Regions from separate parts of the Micromonospora sp. NPDC049257 genome, predicted to be linked through region 3. Evidence: riboswitches for the same ligand, from Rfam matches in the RefSeq annotation. Region 3 holds a riboswitch; each other region holds the start of a gene.
The links. A riboswitch is a leader RNA that binds a small molecule or an ion and turns the genes downstream of it on or off. The one in region 3 is predicted to bind cyclic di-AMP.
Positions count from the first base shown of each region.

Region 1 (4,807 bases), on a different contig from region 3:
GGACGGGGCTCGCCCGACCCTCCGCATCCGGCTCGGAGTGGACCCGGACCGCTACTCTGGGACGGTTGGAACGGCCCAGCTGAGCCGTTCGTCGGAGAGAACAGGACCAGCAACGGTGCGGGAAAGGACGGCCCGGTCCGTCCGGATCCGCGAATTGCTCATCCCGAGGGGTGGCGACCGAGGCCGTCGGAGGAATACTCTCGGTCGCGGCCCGCGTACTGATGAGGCGCCCGGGGACGGGCGAGTGGAGGTGCTCGCGTGAGCCTGTCGATCGTGAAGTCGGTCCTGCCGGCCGGTGTCATCGAGATCGCCCCTCGTGGCGAGATCGACGTCGACACCGCCTACGAGGTACGTGAGGCGATCGCCGAGGTGCTGGCCAAGGGCCGGCCCGCCCGGATCGAGCTCAACATGCGACTGGTCACCTTCATCGACTCCGTCGGGATCAGCGCGATGGTCGCCGGGTTCCAGACCGCCGAGGTCAGTGGGGTCAAGTTGATCGTCACCGAACCGAGCCGGTTCGTGCACCGGCAGCTCTGGGTCACCGGTCTGCTCGGTCTCTTCGGCGCTCCGGAGCCATACTTCGCCGGTGCCGCCACCCCCGAGGTGCTGCCGGGCGCCTGACCGCACCACCGGCCCCGCCTGAGCCCGCTGGCCTGGGACGTTGCCAGTCCGTCCCGGGTGCGGCACGATCGTGCGACCGACGACGGTCAGGAGGCCCGGTGGTCCGGCGGGAGAGCTTCAGCTACACGGTGCAGGCGCGCTGCGCACAGGCGGACGCGGTGGCCTTGCTGAGCGACCTGTCCCGGCAGGAGGAACTGCATCCCCTGATCGTCCGGGTGCGGCGGTTGCCCGCCCGGCCGGGCGCCCTGGCCAGCTATGCGATCACCGATCGGCTGGAGTTGGGGCCGCTGCGGTTTCCCGTCACCTATCAGGCGGATGTCCTGCAGGTCGGCGACGACGAGATCGTGACGGTGGCCCGACAGCAGCCGGGCACCACGGTCCGCAACCACACCCGGCTGCGGACGGAGGGTGACCTGCTGCGGATCGACGTGGAGATCACCCTCGCCGCGCCGGCACCGTTGTTCGGGTACGCCTTCCGGCAGGCCCGCGCCGCTCACCTCGGGCTGGCCAGCCGGCTCGGCGCGGTGCTGGACGGCCGGGCCGGCGACCCGTCTGCCGCCGGCTGACCTGGGGCCGACCTGCGACACCGGGCCCGACCCTGCGGTCGGGCGGTGTTCCGGTGGCCCGTCGGGCGGTCTTCCGGTTGGCTGTCGGCGGTGTTCCGGTGGCCCGTCGTGGACGGGCCACCGGGCCAGCTCAGTACATCGACAGGTGCACGTGGTTGGTGTGGTCGCTGGACGGGTCGCCGTTGCCCCCGCTGTACGCCTTCCAGCCGCTGCTCGGCAGCCAGATCCGCTTGAACCAGATCACGTAGAGCACGCCGAGCCGGTCGGCGTTACGGATGAAGTAGGCGGCGAGGTTGTTGCCGTACGTCCGGTCGCCGCCGCTGGCCACCCCGCCGAAGCCGTTCTTCTGCGCGGCGAAGTCGCACGCGCGGCCCTTGGGGTGTTCACCGGAACCACTGGGACGGTGGCAGGAGACGTACCGGGTGAAACCGGCCGCCTTGGCCTGCTGGAGGGCGTTGAGGGTACGCGGGGTGATGCAGCCGTTGGCCGGGGTCGGGTCGTTGACGCTGCACGACTCGGACGGCCAGGAACCGTCGGAGTTACGGGGCGCCCCCTTGGCGTTGCTGCTGGACGTGCCCTCCGAACTGCCGGAGTCGTTGGAGGAGGTGGGGGCCGGCTTGTCGGCGGCGGCCACGGCCAGCGCGCGTTCGGCCTGATCCTTCCGCTTGCCCATGGTGGCGACCTGCTTGCGCTGCTCGGTGATCTCCCGACTGACGGCGGCCCGGGTCCGGGCGGCCTGGTCCCGGGTCTCGATCATCTTGCGCAGTTCCTGGTCCTCCCGGGCCGCGACCGTCTCCAACGCCGACGCGCGGTCCATGAAGCCACCGGGGCTGTTGCTGTTGAGCAGGGCGGACATCGGCCCGAGGCGGCCGGTGCGGTAGGCCGCTCCGGCGATCTCGCCGACCTTGCCGGTCTGCGTGACCAGCTGGGCCTCGATGGCCTTGAGCTGGCCGTCCAACTCCTGCTGACGTCGGGTGGAGCGCTCGAGGGCGGTCTTCGCGTCGAGCCACCCCTTGCTGGCCGCGTCGAGCTGGTCGCGTAGGGCCGGGGTGCCGCCCTCCTCGTCGTCGCCGGGGGCGGCGAGGCGGGTGGTGGGCGCGGCGACGGCCGGGCTGAACGGCGCGGACGACACGCCCAGGGCGAGCGCCGTGACGACTGCGGCCAGTAGTCGCGTGGTGGTGCGTACGTGCATGTGATGTCCTTCCGTCAGCCGCCGACCGGGTTAGCTGACGGGTTCGGGACGGAAGATCCCTACCGCTGACGCGGATGCACCCCAGGAACGTGGTTCCCCGGTTCGCCCTGGTGGGCGATTAGGCGGCGGCCACTGCCGGCGCCGGTGGGCGCCGCCTGGCGGTGGCCGGAGCCGAGCCTACCGGTACGCGTGGGACAGCTGCCTACCTCGTGACTGAGGGTACGAGAGTGAATACTGCCAAAAGGTGTGAACGGCGCAAATTGCCGTTGATCTACAGCGCGATTCCCGGAGAGTGGGCCCGACCACCGGGCACGAGACGGCGGCCGGGTCGCAGGGCGGCGGCCCGGCCGCAGGGCGGCAGTCGGGGTCACCAGTGGGTCGGGCCGCATGCTCCGGGGGTCGCTCGGGGCTCGATCTGAAGAGTGGCGTGCTCGATGTGGAAGTCCTCCCGCAGGGCACCACGGGCGGCGGCGAGCACGGTGCCGGCCTCGGCGTCGCCGGCCAGGGTGAGGTGGGCCGAGGCGACGTCCATGCCGGAGGTGAGCGTCCAGACGTGCAGGTCGTGCACCTCGGCGACGCCGGGCACGGCGGTCAACCGGTCGTGTACGGCGGTCACCGGGAGATGCTCCGGGGCGGCCTGCACCAGGATGCGCACCGCCGCCCGCCCGAGCCGCCAGGTGCGGGGCAGGATGAACACGCCGATCGCCACGGCGACCACCGGGTCGGCCCACCACCAGCCGGTGCCGGCGATCAGCAGCGCCGCCGCGATCACGCCGAGGGAGCCGAGCAGGTCGCCGACCACCTCCAGGTACGCCCCGCGCAGGTTGATGCTCTCCTTGGCCCCCTCGCGCAGCAGGCCGAACGCGACGAGGTTGGCGAGCAGGCCGAGCACCGCCACCACCAGCATCGGGCCGGCCAGCACCTCGGGTGGCTCGCCGAAGCGGCGGACCGCCTCGATCAGCACGTAGATCGCCACCCCGCTGAGCAGGACGGCGTTGGCCAGCGCGGCGAGCACCTCCAGCCGGTAGAGGCCGAAGGTGCGCTGCGGGTCCTGCGTGGCCCGCCGGGTGGCGGTGATCGCCGCCAGGGCCATCCCGATGCCGAGGACGTCGGTGAACATGTGGCCGGCGTCGGAGAGCAGGGCCAGTGAGCCGGTGCCGAACGCGGCCACCGCCTCGACCACCATGAACACGGCGAGCAGTCCGAAAGCCGCCCAGAGCCGACCGCGGTGCCGGTGTGCGGCGTTACTGACCGTCGCACTGTGGTCATGACCTGCGCCCACGTCCACACCTTCCGTCGCCGCTGCGGACCCGATCCAATCTATGCTCACATCGCTATGTATGCAAGTGACAGCCGGGCCTTCGGCCAGGAGCGACAGCAGGGGCCGTCGACCCAGCACGACAGCGGGGTCGCCGACGACCCAGAAGCGTTCGGTGTGGCCCTCGACCAGGGGCCGGGCCGATCGGGGCCGGTGGCTCAGCCGGTGGGGTCGATGGTGGTGAGGCGCTGGGTGGCCCGGGACAACGCGACGTAGAGCGTCCGTACCCCCGAGCCCGGATCGGCCCGGATCTCCCCGGGGCAGACCAGCACCACCCCGTCGTACTCCATGCCCTTGGCCTGGAGACTCGTCACCACCTGAAGCCGCGCCCCGCCCCGGTCGCCCAACCAGCCGGCGACCTCGTCGCGGCGCGGCACCGGCGTGATCACGCCGACCGTCCCGGCCACCTCGGCCAGCACCGCGTCCACCGCGTCCACCGTCGCCGGGGCCAGCTCCGCCGCCGGCACGTGCAGCGCCACCGGCTCCACCCCGGTGGACCGCACCGCACTCGGCAACTCCAGGTCGGGATAGAGCCGGCGGATCTCCGCCGCCGCCACCGCGAAGATCTCCGCCGAGTTGCGGTAGTTGGTGGAGAGCGTGAACCGGTGCCGCCGCCGCCGGCCCAGCGCCTGGTCCCGGGCCCGGTCCAACTCCTGCTGGTCGCCCGTCCAGGCGGTCTGCGCCGGATCACCCACCACCGTCCAGGAGGCGAGCCGACCACGCCGGCCGACCATCCGCCACTGCATCGGCGAGACGTCCTGCGACTCGTCCACCACCACGTGCGCGTAGTCCCGGTAGTCCTCGGGCCGTTCCCGGGCCGCCGCCCGGGCCGCGCGCTGCCGCTCACCGAACGTGCTCAGCTCCCGCACACCGCCGGCCAGCTGGAACGGGTCCCGGTTCGCCTTCTTCGGCCGCACCGGCCGGCCCAGCAGGGCGTCCAACTCGTCCAGGAGGGCGATGTCGGCCACCGTCAGCCCCTCGACGTCCAACGACCGGTACGCCGCGACGAGCAATTCGACCTCCGCCCGGGAGAGGATGCCGGCCGCGTACCGGTGCAGCCGGTCCGGGCGGGCCAGCCAGCCCAGCACGTGCCGCGGATGCAGCCGGGGC
Region 1 covers NZ_JBFAQU010000002.1:505,153-509,959, reverse strand. Annotated here, with positions in the region: gene AB0K25_RS06210 (STAS domain-containing protein) at 259-621, shown strand; gene AB0K25_RS06205 (SRPBCC family protein) at 720-1,187, shown strand; gene AB0K25_RS06200 (hypothetical protein) at 1,318-2,379, opposite strand; cyclic di-AMP (ydaO/yuaA leader) riboswitch at 2,383-2,514, opposite strand; gene AB0K25_RS06195 (cation diffusion facilitator family transporter) at 2,747-3,661, opposite strand; gene AB0K25_RS06190 (AAA family ATPase) at 3,856-4,807, opposite strand, start outside.
Region 1: linked by a shared signal. The riboswitch ahead of AB0K25_RS06200 (hypothetical protein) and the one ahead of AB0K25_RS15115 (hypothetical protein) in region 3 are both predicted to bind cyclic di-AMP.

Region 2 (4,807 bases), on a different contig from region 3:
CGGGCCGTCGCCGTGGTGCTCGCCGTGCCGGCAGCGGACCGGGCCGCCGTGGTGCTGGCCGTGCCGACGGCAGACCGGGTCGACGCCGTCGTGCCGGCCGGCGTCGCACGGAGCGCCCCGCCCCCGGCGCTGCCGGCCGGTCGAACACCCGTCGCCACCGCCCCCCGGGCACCCCCGGCGGGCTGACCGCCCACGCGGGGGCCGACCCACCCGCGACCGCCTCCGCCACGCACCACACCCGCACCGTCCGGCCGGATGTTCCCGCCGCCGGTACGGCCTCCTCTTCCGCATCCCGCCTGCGAGGTGTCGACCGTGAACACCGTGCTCTCCCAGTTCCTGATCGAGGTCCCGACCGCCACCGTGATCTGGTCCGCGCTGCTCGTCCTGGCGCTGACCGGGATCACCATCCTGGTGGCCCGGCCCGAGCGGGACCAACCGGCCGCCGCAGCCACTGCCGCCGCGCCGGCATCCGACGCCCCACCCCCCGTCGCCGACCTGCGTCGCTACGCGGAGGAGGTGGCCGTCGCCGCCTCCGGAGCCGCCCGGAGGGCCCGCCACCACCGCGTGGCCTGGCTGGCGGCCCACGACGCCCTGGAACGGGCCTGGCAGGCGTACGACGAGGCGGAGACGCTGGCCCGCCGGTTCACCGGTGCCCGGGCGCTGCCCAGCCCGCGTACTCCCCGCACGCCCGCCGAGTACGCCGGTCGGGAGCGGTGGCTGCACCAGGAGGCCGTGGCGGCGCACTGGCGGGGAGAGTTGTCGGTGGAGCGGCTGCGGGACGTCTTCGCGCACCGCGACGGTTGGGACCCGCGTCGGCACCCGGTCGAGCACGAGGTGATGCTGGCCCGCGCGGTCCGCGAGGACCGGCGTACGGCGTACCGGGCTGCGGTCGGGCGGGAACGGGCGGCGTGGCGGAACGCCGAACTGGCCGCCGAGGCGGCCCGGTCGCTGGCTGCCGAGGCACACGCGGCGGCGCAACGGTGGCGGCCGACCCGGGTCCCACTGCCCCGTCCGGCGACGTCCGCCACCCGCCCGGCCCCCGCCACCCGCTGGCGTCCGGCCCGGGTCGGCTGACCCGGCCGTCAGGTCGGCCGGCCGCTGGTTGGCGAAGCCGGACCGGTCGGCGGGTCGGCGGGTCGGCGGGACTGAATTGTTATCTGCGGGTTGTGGGTGCCGTCACTGCGGGTGGAAACCGGACACCTGGTCACAGTCGGTCACATCGACTGCGACGATCATCGGTGGTCGGTGCCCCGCCGTCCGGGTTTTCGCCTGGACGGGCCCGGGCGCTCCGACCGTCCCACGCGTGGCGGGTCAGTGCCCGAGTGCCCCGAAACTGACTCGTCCAGCCCATGTTTGTGCAGCTCAACGGGCTTGGCGAGGGGGGAAACCGGCCAGTAGTGTCGCTGCGGTCCGGTGCGGTTTCCGATCGCAAGAGGCGACGCCGTGCCGACCCGCTCAATCGTGCCAGTCACGAACCGGGGACCCACACGCACCACCTGGGGTGAATCTCCGGGCCACGGCCCGGGGTAGGGCGATCTTCCCGCCCGAATCCGTCAGCTAACCCGGTCGGCGGCAAAGGAAGGAGTTCCCTCCTCGTGCAGCATGACCCCACCCCCTCGGTAGTTCCTCCACCTCGGTGCCGGGGCACCGCCGGACCGTCGCGCCCGACGCGCTGACCCGGCTCTGTGCCCCGCCGCCCGGCCCCTGCCGGGCGAGCCGCCGATCCGCCCGGCCCCCCGTCGGGCGGTCCCTGCCGAACGAGCGGCGCAACACCCGATCCGCGCGTGGCGTGTCCGCCGCGTGCCGATGGGTTGTGCCCGCCGCCTCGCCCCGTGGAGGAACACCCTGTGAAGCACCACATGAAACGACAGCTCCGCCTACTGGGCACCCGACGCCCGTACCGGATGGTCGTCGGCTCGGCGGCGGTCCTCGTCCTGGCCGCCGGTGGCACCGCCCTGGCCGCCGGGGTCGACGACGCCCCGACCGGCCAGCAGCGCGCCACCGCCGTGGCCGAGACCGCCCCCCGCCTCGACGACGTCGCCAGCCGCGCCCAGGCCCGGGTCGCCGTCCCCGCCCCGACCAGCCCGTCGGCCACCCCCTCGGCCAGCCCGTCGGCGAGCGACGCCCCGTCGCCGCGCGTCACCCGGGCGAAGGCCAGGGCCACCGCCGACCCGGACCTGACCCGCAAGGCGGCCCCGAAGCCGCCGTCGTCGAAGGTCCTGCGCTACGACTACCAGGCCCAGACCACCTACTACTACTGCGGCCCGGCGGCGGTCCGCAACGCGCTCAGCGCGGCCGGCATCGAGCGCGGCCAGGACGACCTCGCCGCCCTGTTGGGCACCACCGAGATGGGCACCAACTCGGCCGAGGACACCACCCGGGTGCTCAACGCCGTGGTCAAGGGTGACCCGTACCGGACCAGGATGTTCGCCGGCACGCCGAGCGACGCGCAGATCGACCGGCTGCGGGCCGACGTGGTCGCGGCGGTCGCCGACAAGCGGGCCGTGGTCGCGAACGTGGCCGGGGACGCCACCGACCTCGACGGCGGCTGGCACTCCTTCCCCGGCGGCCACTACATCGCCGCCGTGGGCTACCGGGACAACGGTCGTACCGTGCGGATCGCCGACTCGGCCGACCCGTCGCTGCCGGCCTACTGGGTCAGCGTGACCACCCTGGCGAACTGGATCGCCACCCGGGGCTACTCCGCCTGACCGAGCCACCCCACCCGCCCCGGCCGCCCGACCACGGGTGGCCGGGGCGGTTCGCTGTCCCCGGGTCGACCCGGCCGGCCGGACGAAGATCGTGCTCGAACATGGTTGTAGTGGCCTCCTGCGACGAGGAGGCCACTACAACATGGATCGAGCACGATCTTGCCGACGGAGGCGGGCGCGAGCGGGTGCGGGTGCGGGCGCGAGCGGGTGTGGGCGGAGGCGGGTGCGGGTCAGGCGTGGGGGGAGAGGGGGGCGGCGGGGGCACGGGGGGTCGGCGGGGCCCAGCCCGGTTCCAGCTCGCGGCGGGCCGCGGCCAGGAAACCCTCGGCGTACGCGTCGGCGGGGAAGTCGCCCAGGTAACGGCGGCGGGTCTGCCAGCGGGCCGCCGCCAACGGGTCGGTGTCCAGCAGCCCGGTCAGCACCTCGTCCAGGTTGGCCATGTCCCGGCGCAGCACGTAACCGGAGCGGGCCAGCGGGAACCGGTCCAGGAACTCGTCGCCGTCGACGCCCAGGTCGGTCACCGCGTACGGCTTGCCGGAGTAGAGGTAGTCGGAGATGACCCCGGAGACGTCGGAGACCAGCGCGTCGGAGCGGTTGACGCACTCGGTCAGGCTCAGCTCGCGGCTGGCCGCCGCCCCCCACAGGTGCTGCCGGCCGGTGCGGGTCCGGTCGGCGGCGAGCAGTTCGGTGAGCCGGGCCAACTGCCGGGCCGAAGCCGGATTCTGCCCGGTGTACGGGTGGGCGCGCAGGATCACCGTGGCCCCCCGGTCGAGCAGCCGGCGCAGCAGCGGCTCGGCCACCGGCAGCGAGCAGTAGTTGGCGTCGGCGTGGTGGCCGGTCCAGGTGGGGGTGTAGAGCACGGTCGGGGCGGTCAGCGGGCGGGCCTCCCGGCGTACCTCGATGGCTTCGACCTGCGGGCGGCCGACCACGACGAACTTCTCGGCGGGGATCTCCACCCCGGCCCGCGCGTACCGCTCGATCGCCGCCGGACCGGCCACGAAGATCTTGTCGAAGATGGCCGAGACCGGGTTGGCGCTGGGGGCCTTGTCGCTGTCGCCGTGGTGCAGCTGCACGTGGGTGAGCTGGGTGAACCGGATGCAGTGACTGTTCTTCGCCCCGTGGTTGACATAGAACGCCACCCGCAGGCTGGGCACCAGCGCCTCGTCCATCGCCTTGAGGGTGGGGCAGTAGACCACCGGGGCGCTCGTCGCGGCGGCGATCGTGGGCAGGAACTCCGGCTCCCGCAGCAGCACCAGGAACGGCCGGCCGAGCCGCTCCAGGTAGGGCAGCCACATGGTGACCTGGTATTCCGAGCCGGGTGGGGCGGAGAAGTAGAGCAGGAACTCCGGCTGGTGCGCGCGCAGCGCCCGGGTCACCGGGCCGCCCCCGCCCGACGGCCGGAACCGCCGCCGGGCCAGGTCCAGGCCGACCGCACCGCAGCCGGCTGCGACCACCAGCACGACGACCAGCGCCAGCACGGCAGGCAGGGCGAACGCGGCGGCCACCGCCACCACGGCGAGCAGCCCCAGCAGTACGCCGCCGAGCCGGGCGGCGACCAGCGGGGTCCACGCCCGCACCGGCAGGTTCGCCGCCCGGATCTCCAGGTTGCCGGCATCGCGCAGCGGTCCCACCAGCAGCACCAGGCCCAGCAGCAGCAGCGCGGTGAGCGCCAGCACCGGGTCGAACCCGTCGTCGAGCCGGCGGGCGTAGCCGACCAGGATGCCGGCGGCCAGCAGCACCGTCTCGGCGACGATGTCGGCGTCGGGGCGGACCCGACGTTCGTAGCCGGCGGCGGCCAGCGCGGCCACCGCCAGGGCCAGGCCCCAACCGGTGGCCCCGGTGAACGCCACCACCAGGAAGGCGACCACGGCCAGGCCGGTGGTCAGGCACCGTGCGATCAGTTTCCTGACCAGCTCACCACGCATGTCGTACCGTCTCCGGGGGTCGGGTCAGCCGGCGTCGACGCCGCTGGGCAGCCGGTCCTGCTCGGCCGCGGTCGGCTGGGCCGGCACCGGGGCCGCCTCGCCGGGGGCCCGCCGGACGTCGATCACCTGACCGGTGAGGTCGGAGATCAGCACGTCGAGCGAGGACTGGGC
Region 2 covers NZ_JBFAQU010000010.1:193,851-198,657, reverse strand. Annotated here, with positions in the region: gene AB0K25_RS17530 (hypothetical protein) at 1-186, shown strand, start outside; gene AB0K25_RS17525 (hypothetical protein) at 313-1,074, shown strand; cyclic di-AMP (ydaO/yuaA leader) riboswitch at 1,443-1,587, shown strand; gene AB0K25_RS17520 (C39 family peptidase) at 1,860-2,711, shown strand; gene AB0K25_RS17515 (CDP-glycerol glycerophosphotransferase family protein) at 2,942-4,636, opposite strand; gene AB0K25_RS17510 (bifunctional cytidylyltransferase/SDR family oxidoreductase) at 4,661-4,807, opposite strand, start outside.
Region 2: linked by a shared signal. The riboswitch ahead of AB0K25_RS17520 (C39 family peptidase) and the one ahead of AB0K25_RS15115 (hypothetical protein) in region 3 are both predicted to bind cyclic di-AMP.

Region 3 (4,807 bases):
CGGTTCTGCTGAGCCGTCCCGGCCTGGGGGCGCGGTCCGGGTGCCGCCACCGCGCCGTGGCCCGGATGAAGCACCGGACGCCCGACGGCCCGCCCACGCACGCACCGGGGGTGGGCCGTCGACTCGGCACCGGTCACCTGGGCTGCCGCCTGGGGCGTGGTCGCCCGGGCTGTCGCCGCCGGGTTCGGTCGGGCAGGTGGGCTGATGCCTCAGGCGTCGGCCGGGTGGGCCGTGGGCCCCGACGCCTGAGTCGGCGTGGTGGGGGTGAAGAGGGCGAGCAGGGCACCGACCTGGCGGTCGGCCTCGGCGGGGTGCCGGAAGTGACCGCTCGGGTCGATCGTGTACTCATTGCGTCGGCCGACCCGGGTACGCCGCAGGTAGCCACCGGTCTCCAGGTCCGCCACGATGGCCTGGGCGGCCCGCTCGGTCACCCCGACCTCCTCGGCGACGTCCCGCAGCCGGGCGGTGGGGTTGCGGGCGATGGCGAGCAGCACGTGACCGTGGTTGGTGAGGAACGTCCAGTTCCGGGTGCTCCCGGTGCCGCCCGTCGTCGTCGCCATGACGTCATCGTATGGCCCGTACCTGGGAGGCCCGCCGTCGGCCGCCGGGTCGGACCGTGGGCCTCGACCCCTGGTCGACATCGTGGCGACCAAAGCCTGAAACGTGGATCACGAAATCTTGACGTACCTTTCGCTGCGTGTGACCGTGGGAACACGGCCGTCGTCGCCGCCGGCCGGCGTGACCAGGTGCGATTCCGGACCGAGGTGAGGCAATGGCCCCGATCACTCCGACCCAGGCGCTGGCCGAACTACAGGCGGGCAACCGGCGTTTCGTCGCCGGGGAGCCCCACCACCCCAACCAGGGTGCCAGCCACCGGGCCGCCGTCGCCGACGGCCAGCATCCCTTCGCCGTCATCGTCGGCTGCTCCGACTCCCGGCTGGCCGCCGAGATCATCTTTGACCGGGGTCTGGGTGACCTCTTCGTGGTCCGGACCGCCGGGCACACCGCCGGGCCGGAGGTGCTCGGCAGCGTCGAGTACGCGGTGACGATCCTCGGCACCCCGCTGGTGGTGGTCCTCGGGCACGACTCCTGCGGGGCGGTGCAGGCGGCCCGGGAGGCGGCCCGTACCGGCACCCAGCCCCCGGGGCACCTCTACTCGGTGGTCGCCGCCGTCGGGCCGAGCCTGCGTCGCGCCGACCAGCAGGGAGTGCACGACATCGACGGGATCGTCGACATCCACATCGCGCAGACCGTCGAGGTGCTGCTCGGCAACTCCCCGGTGATCGCCGCCGAGGTGGCCGCCGGGCGGTGCGCGGTGGTCGGCATGTCCTACCGCCTCGCCGCCGGTGAGGTCCGCCAGGTCGCGCCGGCCCACGAGGCCGCCGCTCCCGCCACCCGGGCGGCTGCGCCCACCACCGCGGCGGCCGCTGCCGTCGTACCCGGGCCGGCCGTGCCGACGGGTGTCGACGCCGTGCCGACCGGCGAGCCCGCGGCCGTCCCCGGCTGAGGCGTACCACGCACGACGAAGGCCGCCCGGCTCAGCCGGGCGGCCTTCGTGCTGGTGAGGGCCGGCTACAGCAATGACACGTGGACGTGGTCGGTGTGGTTGGAGGGCCCGGAGTACGAACTCCAGCCGTTGGCCGGGAACCAGATCTGCCGGTTCCAGATCACGTAGTAGATGCCCAACCGGTCCGAGTTGCGGATCAGGAACGCGGCGAGGTTGTTGCCGTACATCCGGGTGTCGTTGTTGTGCCACGGGCTGAAGCCGCTCTTCTGCAACGACCAGTCGCACGCCTTGCCCTTGGGGTGCTCCCACGGCCCGCCGGGGCGGTAGCAGCCGACGAACCGGTTGAAGCCGGCCCGCTTGACCTCCTTGTACATGTGCAGCGTGCGCGGGGTGATGCAGCCGGACGTGGTGGGGTCGTTCTCGCTGCACGACTCGCCGCGCCAGTCGCCGTCGGCCGTCTGGCCCGGGGCGATCCGGGCGACCGGCGAGGTGGCGTCGACCAGGCCACCGGTGAAGCCCCGACCGCCGACCAGGGCGAGCGCCTTGTCGGCCTCGGTCTTCTTCTTGGCCATCAGGTTGGTCTGCTTCTGCTGCTCACGGACCTCGGTGTCGACGGCGAGCTTGGCCTGCTCGGCACGCTTCTTGACCTTGTTGACCTCGGCCAGCTTGCCGGCGTTGACCATGTTCAGCTCGTCCAGGGCGGCGGCCCGCCGGACGAAGGTGTCCGGGGCGTTGCTCTCCAGCAGCGCCGCGACCGCGCCGACCCGACCCGTCCGGTACGACTGGGCCGCGATCTCGTTGACCTGCGGAGCCAACGCCGCCAGCTCCTGCTCCGCCTTCTCCACCTCGATGGCGTACTCGAGTTGGCGCTTCTTGGACTTCTCCAGCCGGTTCTTCGCCGCCGAATACTCCCGGTTCGTCGCCTCGATGACGTCGGTGAGCAGCTTCGGCTCCTCGTCCTCCTCGTGCCCCGAGGGGGTGGGCGCGTTGGGTGCTGCCGCCGCGGGGGAGGCGGCGGGCCCGGCGACCAGCGCCAGGGCGGCGAGCACGGCCACCACCGGAGTCCACCAGTGGCGTAGGGGTGCCGTCACAGTTGTCCCTTCCGTCGACCGCCGACCGGGTTAGCTGACGGGTTCGGGACGGAAGTGGCCCCTACCGCTGGCGCGGATTCACCCCAGGTGCTCGGTTCCCCGGCTCGCCGTACGGCGATTGGGCGGTGGCACCGCTGGCTCCGGTGGGCGCCTTCGGCGGTGACCGGCAGCGAGGTTACCCGAGAGTCGTACCGGGGATCTACGGTCACAACCCGGCAAAATGCGTATTTTCCCGATAGCGAGGGGTAATCAGTGACGCGACCGACAGCCGCGACCTCACCTCCGGTCACACAGCGCAGTGTCACCATGCGGTGTCCGTGCTCCTTTCCGGGTCTGGCCACCGTGCGGGGGCCGGGGTGGACGGTTCGCCGTGCCGGGGGCCGCTCAGCGCCGCCAGCGCCTCGGCACGGTCGGGGGCGGGGCGTGGGGTGGGCGTCGGTCCGGTCGCGTCGGCGTCGGCGGGACCGCGCCCGGCGGTGACGACGAGCGCGGCCAATCCGGTGGTCAGCGGCACCGCCGCCACCAGCCCCAGGGTCGCCACCGCGCTGCGGACGATCTCCTGGGCCAGGAACTCGCTGGTCAGGATCTGGCTCACCGGCCGGCTGTCGGCGGTGAGCAGGAGCAGCAACGGCAACGAGGCCCCCGCGTACGCCAGCACGATCGTGTTGACCGTGGACGCGATGTGCGCCCGCCCGACCCGGGTCGCCGCCCGGTAGAGCTGCAACCGGGACAGCCCCGGATTGGCGTGCGCCAGCTCGGTGACGGTGGCCGACTGGGTGACCGTGACATCGTCCAGGACCCCCAGCGAACCGATGATGATCCCGGCCAGCAGCAGTCCGTGCAGGTCCACGTCGCGCTGGTACATCGACAGCGTGGTGGCCTCCTCGCTGCCGTACCCGGTCAGGTGGGTGGCGGCGGTGGCCAGCGTGCCCAGGACGCCGGTCAGCACCAGGCTGCCCAGCGTGCCGAGCACCGCCACCGAGGTCTGCGCGGTGACCCCGTGGGTCAGGTACAGCACCACGAACATGATCAGCGCGGCGCCGGTGACCGCGATCGGCAGCGGTGCGCCCCCGGCGGAGATGCCCGGCACCACGAAGGTCAACAGGATGGCGAAGCTCGCCCCGAGGCCGGCCAGGGCGGCCAGCCCGCGCAGCCGGCCGAACGCGACGATCGCCGCCGCGAACAGGGCGACCAGCCAGAGCAGCGGCATGCCCCGCTGGTGCTCGGCGATGTGGTAGCTGCTCACCGACGGGTCGGTGGGGTCGGCCAACGCGACCAGCACCACCTCGTCGCCGACCGCCACCGTCGGTGCCCCCGGCCCCGACGGGACCGGCGTCTCGACCTGCTCACCACTGTCCGGGCCCTGCCCGACGGTGACCGTCACCGTCCCGCACGGCCCGTCGGCCGCCCCCGACGGGCCGTCGGGGGTCTGCGGGGCGGGCGGGCACGGCTCGGTCACCACCCGGGTCACCGTGCCGTGGTAGCGGGGCACCTGCTCGCCCTGGTCGATCTTCGGGGTCTCCCCCGGCCAGAGCAGCAGCGTGGCGATCACCGTGACGACGATGAGCGGCACCACCGTCATGACGAGGATCCGCCGCACCCGGGGTGGGGTGGACGGAGCGGGACGGGTGTGGTCGGCGCCCATGTGCGAGTACTCCCAACGATCCGGGACGGGATACGTGTCAGCCGGCCAGCCGGTTCATCCACGGGCGGCGGGTCGTCGGACGATGGTAGCCAGCACCAGGTCGGGCCGCGCGGTTCACGTGCTGGTGGCAGGCCCCGCCACCGCTGCGGCGGGTACGCCCGTGTCGGGTGGCCGACCCGTCCGGGCCCGCCGGTCGTCCGGGACGGCTAGCGTGGAACCGTGCGGCGGGCGGGAACGACGACGGCCGGGCGGTGGCTGCGGCTGCTGCTGCTCGTCGGCACCCTGCTGGGGCTGTCCGCGATGCACACCCTCGGCCACGACGCGCACCCGGCCGCCGGTCATCCCGCCGACGGTCGGCCGGTCGGCCACTCCACGGTCGGCCACTCCACCTCGGCGGACCGGGCCTCCGTCGGGCACGACACCCCGGTCGAGCGCCCCCACCGGACGTCCGTCGTGTCGCCGGTCATGGACCGGGGGGACCTGACCGGTCCGGTACGGCTCGCGATGGTGACGGCCCGTCCCCTCGGGTGCGGGGCCGGATGTGTGGTGGTGCTGCCCTACGAG
Region 3 covers NZ_JBFAQU010000008.1:138,183-142,989, reverse strand. Annotated here, with positions in the region: gene AB0K25_RS15125 (helix-turn-helix domain-containing protein) at 210-560, opposite strand; gene AB0K25_RS15120 (carbonic anhydrase) at 773-1,507, shown strand; gene AB0K25_RS15115 (hypothetical protein) at 1,573-2,598, opposite strand; cyclic di-AMP (ydaO/yuaA leader) riboswitch at 2,602-2,733, opposite strand; gene AB0K25_RS15110 (YibE/F family protein) at 2,900-4,243, opposite strand; gene AB0K25_RS15105 (hypothetical protein) at 4,463-4,807, shown strand, end outside.